DNA from 2 places in the Paenibacillus sp. ICGEB2008 genome. Region 1 is predicted to be linked to the other one. Evidence: riboswitches for the same ligand, from Rfam matches in the RefSeq annotation. Region 1 holds a riboswitch; the other holds the start of a gene.
What was found. Region 1 has a riboswitch for cyclic di-AMP ahead of C400_RS0107545 (hypothetical protein). Riboswitches for the same ligand answer to the same signal wherever they lie in the genome.
Positions count from the first base shown of each region.

Region 2: linked by a shared signal. The riboswitch ahead of C400_RS0111465 (3D domain-containing protein) and the one ahead of C400_RS0107545 (hypothetical protein) in region 1 are both predicted to bind cyclic di-AMP.

Region 1 covers NZ_AMQU01000007.1:633,310-636,479, forward strand. The annotation lists tRNA gene C400_RS0107535 (tRNA-Leu) at 1-5, shown strand, start outside; gene C400_RS0107540 (glutathione peroxidase) at 154-639, opposite strand; cyclic di-AMP (ydaO/yuaA leader) riboswitch at 1,102-1,273, shown strand; gene C400_RS0107545 (hypothetical protein) at 1,387-1,782, shown strand; gene kdpF (K(+)-transporting ATPase subunit F) at 1,966-2,043, shown strand; gene kdpA (potassium-transporting ATPase subunit KdpA) at 2,189-3,170, shown strand, end outside.
Region 2 covers NZ_AMQU01000010.1:81,135-84,304, forward strand. The annotation lists gene rnmV (ribonuclease M5) at 1-413, opposite strand, end outside; gene C400_RS0111465 (3D domain-containing protein) at 560-1,708, opposite strand; cyclic di-AMP (ydaO/yuaA leader) riboswitch at 1,980-2,259, opposite strand; gene C400_RS0111470 (TatD family hydrolase) at 2,460-3,170, opposite strand, start outside.

The DNA of each region.
Region 1 (3,170 bases):
CCGCATTATATGCAGTACCCAGTTGAAAAAGCATCCTGACACGTTTTACGTGAAGGGATGCTTTTTTGTTAAATACTTTTCGTCATATCCTCCCGTCACAGAAGCGGTCGTATGGACAACGGACCGCTCGTTGACTGTAGTGCATAAAGATTGTCAGTTTTTCTGCAAAAGCTTCTTAATATCTCCTACAAGCTTGTCTGGAGTGGTTTGCGGCGCATAACGCTTAAATACGTTACCTTCTCGTGTAATTAAAAATTTAGTAAAATTCCATTTGATCGCTTTGGAGCCTAATACGCCTGGAGCAGTGTGGGTCAGGTAGTGAAATAGAGGATGTGCCTGATCACCGTTAACATTTGTCTTGGCGAACATGGGAAAGGTCACTCCGTAATTGAGTTGGCAAAACCCGGAGATCTCCTCGCTGGAACCCGGCTCTTGTTTGGCGAACTGGTTGCTGGGAAATCCCAAAATTTCGAGCCCCTGTTCATGATACTGGTCATATAGCTCTTGTAGCGCCTTGTACTGGGGGGTTAACCCACATTTGCTGGCAGTATTCACGATAAGAAGAACTTTCCCTTCGTATGTGGATAACGGAATTTGTGCCCCTTGTAGGGTCTGTGCATCATATTTATATACGCTCATGATATCCCTCCTAATTCAATATTCTACAATTAAATTGTGAACAATTCAACAAGGGGTTGCAAGTCCAGAAGAGTCTACAAACATTGTGCATTGTAAAATCGTCTTTTGTTCAAAACGGTAAATCGCACTTCAAATGGAGCAAATTGAGGTGTTTCTTCTCATAAAAAAGGCTTCATTCGATAATTATCTAGTACATATAGCGCATTTTCTTTCTTTTTTATAATAAAGGGCAACCGTACCATACCCTACGCCAATATTGACATGCCTTTCATTTTCAAAAAGGGGTGAAATACAGAGTTTTAGAGAGATACGAGAAGCATAGGTTGGTTGTAAGCGTTATCCTTAATCTTCTATGCTCTAAAGGGTGATTTATAGCCTTGCCGTTGAGCTTTACAGTCTTCCTTGCACGGGTGTATGATTCAAGACGTAATTTCAAATTAACAACAATGAAGCAACAACGAATTGTCTAAAGCGCTGAATTTTGCAGTTGCAAAAGCGGGGGAACCAACGAGTATATACGGCTTTGCAAGCCGTGTGTCTCATGGGGTGAATTTTCCGGCCAAGTGCCGTAAATAGGGCGACTCTCACGTCCGAATCCGACAGCTAACCTCGTAAGCGTACAGGGAGAGGCAACAAACCGCCGTGTGCAGCCATGGTTTATTTTATCATGGAATGTATGAAGCCGGAGGAAGCCTTTTTCCTTCGGCTTCTTTTTGTTGTCTTTTTATACCGGGAGAGGAGCTACTGATGGAAGGTCGGTTAATTATTGTCACTGCACCGAATGAAGCGGGCAGAAGTTTTGTGAAATTGCTTATGTTCAAAAAATTGGCGTTTGCAGTTCTCACAAATAGCACCCAGGAGGAACGACAACTCAAAAAAATGGGTGTGGAGCACATTGTGCGCATCAATACGATGCAAGCGGGAAAATGGAATTTTCCTAAAAAAGAAATTGGTAGTGTGTATTTGTTCGAAAACAGCTTGAATCTAACTTGCCGTTTCCTGCAAATATGTCGGCCACTAACATCAGAATTGATCTATGTTATTACGCACGGCTGTAATCCACAAGGAATTTATCGGGGATTGGGAGCGGACCATGTGATCTACACATTGAACGGAGAGGTGGGTTTCCTGCTGAACGGATAAGCACTTATAACATAGCTGGTTTATGATTTTATGATGGAATCAAAAGGGCAATCTGAAAAGCGATACGGAGGGTATGAACATGATGGATTTATACATGCTGCTCGTAATGGCTGTGAGTTATGGAGTGATACTGCTGTTTGTACGCTGGTGTGATGCGCAGACCTCAAAAGGAGGGCGAAGAGGATGATCGTTGTGCTAGGACTTACGGCTATTGTGTTCGTGTATTTAATCTACGCACTCCTGAATCCTGAAAAATTCTAGTCAACTATAGGATCGAGCAGGCGGGAACAGCAGATCAAGAATGCAGCATCAGAGATGCAGATTTTCGCAAACGTGTGCACTCAATGGATGGTCTGAATCAGGTCTGTTGTTCCAAATGCAGGAGCATTTTAAGGAGGAATAGAGGATGGAGCTACTGCAAATTGGGATTGTGATCATCATATTGTTGCTCTTGGTAAAGCCGATGGGCACCTATATGTATCACGTATTCTCGAATGAACCGAATCGGACGGATCGTATTTTTGGTGGAACGGAAAAGCTGATTTATAAGGCTGTAGGCTTGAAGAAACAGGACAGCATGCGCTGGACCACGTATGCTATGAGTTTCATTGCAACCAATGTGGTGCTTGTGGGGATCAGCTACCTGCTATTGCGCTTGCAGGCTATACTTCCGGGCAATCCGGTTGGGAACAGTAATATGGAAGCATCATTGGCCTTTAATACAGTAATCAGCTTTATGACCAATACGAATCTCCAACATTACAGCGGAGAAAGCGGGCTTACGTATCTGACACAGATGGCGTTCGTCACGATGATGATGTTTACTTCGGCTGCTTCGGGGTTTTCGGTTGCTGCGGCTTTTATGAGGGGATTGACGCGGCGCGGTGAAGGGCTGGGTAATTTTTTTCAAGATTTTATTAAAGCCAACATACGGATTTTCCTACCGCTTGCCTTTGTACTTACGCTGGTGCTGGTGGGATTAAAAGTACCACAGACGCTACAGTCCACGGCGGATATTACGACTTTAAGTGGTACACAGCAGCAGATTGCTATGGGACCCATTGCCTCATTGGAATCCATCAAGCATTTGGGCACGAACGGGGGCGGTTTTGCGGGAGCTAATTCTGCGCATCCTTTTGAGAATCCAAGTCCTTGGACGAACGTACTGGAAATTTTGGCAATGTGGGTAATGCCGGCTTCGCTGCCGTATACATTTGGATTGTTTGCCCGTAATCGCAAGCAGGGCTGGATTATTTTCAGCTCGATGATGGTCTTGTTCCTTATTTTTCTAACCATAACGTATGTGTCGGAGAAAACAGGTAATCCGTTAATTCAGGCACTGGGTATGGATGCATCTCAGGGAAGCATGGAAGGGAAAGAGGTTCGTT
Region 2 (3,170 bases), on a different contig from region 1:
CGGCGTGCAGCAGCATTGGGATGGGTAATAAGTCCAGCGTCAATCAGGTCCGCCCATTCAATCAGCGGTTCGGCACCTTCCACTGTCGTATGTACCCGCGCGAGAGCGTGTCTGATGGCTTCCGGCGAGGCATTCTCTACGCCAATATCCCCTTTGCGCGTCGCCTCTGCCTCAGGTATAAAAGCCTGCTTGCAGCCGGGTACCTTGGAGGCGATGATTTTACGGATACGCTCCCCTGCATGATCGGGATCAGTTAAAATAATGACCCCCCGCCGTTCCTGCGCCAATGCAATTTTCCGCAGCGTCATTTTATTAATGGCTGAACCGCCAGTTTCTATCGTATCTGCTTCGACAGCACGGCGAATGGCTACCGTATCATCCCGGCCTTCCACCACGATCACTTCCTTGATCATCTTCGTTTCCCTCCACTGCTACACAGCAACATATATTTATCTTTCCCTGCTTTTGAAAACAAAATAAGAAGAGGGTATCCTCTTCTTAGCATGGCATAACTATGTTGTTAATACTATCGCATTGTCCTCAACATACACAACCTGTTTTAGTTGATTTCCGGCTTTACAGGTCCGATAACATATACGGTTTTACCGTGCTTACGACCAAATTGGTTGGCCCGGCTCAAACTCTCATAATACACATCGATTTTGTGGCCTTTAATCGCGCCACCGGTATCCTCCGCACGGCGGAAGCCCACCCCTTCAATATACACCCACCACCCGATTGGAATTACACTCGGATCGACAGCGATGGTGCGTCCTTCCGTGACACGTGTGCCGGAGGCGGTACGTGTACCGATACCTGGCTCCTGTGCGGAATACGCCGTCATGGAGACGTTTTGTAAAACTTTTTTATAATTAAAATTAATACCTGCTTTACGGACAGCACTGCCCGAACTAACCTTTGTAGCCTTAACTGCATCTTTAGGGCCGATGGAAGCAGCTAGAACGACCGGTTTTTTCTTCGTTCCTACCGCAATTACCTTATCCACACGATTCTGTGCGACTTCCTTGTTGACCAGCTGTTTGGATACCAATTTTCCATCATGGTATACCTTTTGAACATGCTGGACTACCACACCCGATTTGCCACTTTGAATGACTCGATTATCGCCTTTATAGAGACTTGGATCTGCCGTTTTGATGACCTGATAAGGCACTTGTTTTTTCTGTTCGACCTGCTGTTTCTTCACACGGACGATTTTTATGTCCATGTTAGCTGAAACAGAGGCATCCAACGCAGGGTAAACTTTATCCGTTGATGATAATTTATAGCCCGAAGTGCGAATGGCACCCTCTACTGTATTTTCTGTTGTGTACAGCTTTTTCGTCTTATTGCCTGAGGATACTTTAACCTGATTGGCACGTTTAATGACTACGCGATCCCCATCCTGTACTGCTCCATTTAGCGGCATGGAAATTGTATCATGCGGCTGAAGTGAAATAGAATGCTCATTGAGCAAATCTTGGAGCTTGGATTCCCGGGTTTCTACTGCAGATGCCTTACCATCGATGACAAAAAAGACTTGTTTTTTAGATTGCGTGTACATCAGAATTGAAATCATAATCGTTAGTGCGATTAGAAAAATAGCAACCAAAGCAGCCTGGCGCACATTCTCTTGCTTCCAACGTAATACGTAAGACATGCTGGATGAGCGTGACTCATGGGTCTCCTCTTTTCGGAAAATGCCCATTTCCTCCGTCCTCCTTACATAGCCCGCCGTCTGGAGTAAGACATAGTTGATCGTTGACGTGACTATAACAGATTTTCTACAAGACAAGCCCGTACTGCGACTGTCCTGCACCATGTACCCGTCTTCGCGGCATGCTGTCCTCCCCTGTTTAACCACAGTATGATGACAGATTTTCTTTTATTCACAACAAAAAAAGCCAAAGAAAGAGACTAGAGAGCTCTTTCGTGGCTTCCGACATGTGTGAATATGCGGGAAAACTCATGCACGAGATGGCTTCTCTCTTGTTACGCTTACGGGGTTAGCTGTCGGGTTCGGACGTAGAGAGTCGCCCTAGCTTAGGTCAACCGCTCATGGCGGTCGCCTTCACATTCACCCCGAAGACCCAGAAAGAAATCGAAATACGGCTTCTCTACCTGTTCATCCCATTCGGGAAATGAATTTCGGTTGAGCCGGCTGCTGAAGAGACATTCTCTCTTGCACATACGCCGGACGTACTGTAAGCCATATCGGTTCCCCCGTTCCCTGCAAAAGGGACTCAGCGAGACTGGTTCATGAAATGATTTGTTGATGTTTACACTCAACAACAATTCACTGAAAAGATGATATCCTGTTTACATGCATGTTGTAAAGCAGGTTTCAAGTACATTTTTTAAAATATTCGGTTAAAAAATTGTAATATTCTTGAGTTTCCTGCAACAAAATCATAATTAGCTCCGTCTATCTCTTTATTTTGATTGATTTCTTCGCTTTTTCACTGAATGTCAAATCGTTCCAAAGCATTTTGGGTCGTAATGGATACCAATTCCTCCACCGTAATTCCCTTAATTTGGGCGGCTGCCTCTGCCACCAATCTCACATGGGCCGACTCATTTCGCTTCCCGCGAAACGGATGAGGCGTCAAGTATGGCGCGTCCGTTTCAATCAGCAGACGATCCAGCGGAACCTGGGCCAGTACCTCTTTTGGCTGCTTGGCATTTTTGAACGTTATGGGCCCGCCAAAGGAAAGGTGAAAGCCCATATCCAGCACCATTTTAGCGGTCTCCCAGCTCCCAGAAAAGGAGTGCATGACTCCGCCAATCTCGCTCGCCTTTTCCTCACGTAAAATTCTCACAATATCTTCATGTGCATCCCGGTTATGGATAACAATTGGCATGTTGAGCTCACGTGCCAGACCAATTTGGTTTCGAAGCACCCGCTGCTGTACATCCTTTGGTGATGTATCCCAATAGTAATCCAGACCGATCTCTCCGATCGCTACAACCTTTTTATGACTGCATAACGATGCAATCCATTCTAAATCCCCCTCCTGCATTGTAATAGCATCCTGCGGATGCCATCCAACGGCCGCATAAATAAAATCATACGTCTCAGCCAGCTTCATGGTGGATGGAATGGTCTCACGATTAAATCCGATATTGATCATCCGTGTTACTCCTGATTCGACAGCACGTGCTATAACTTC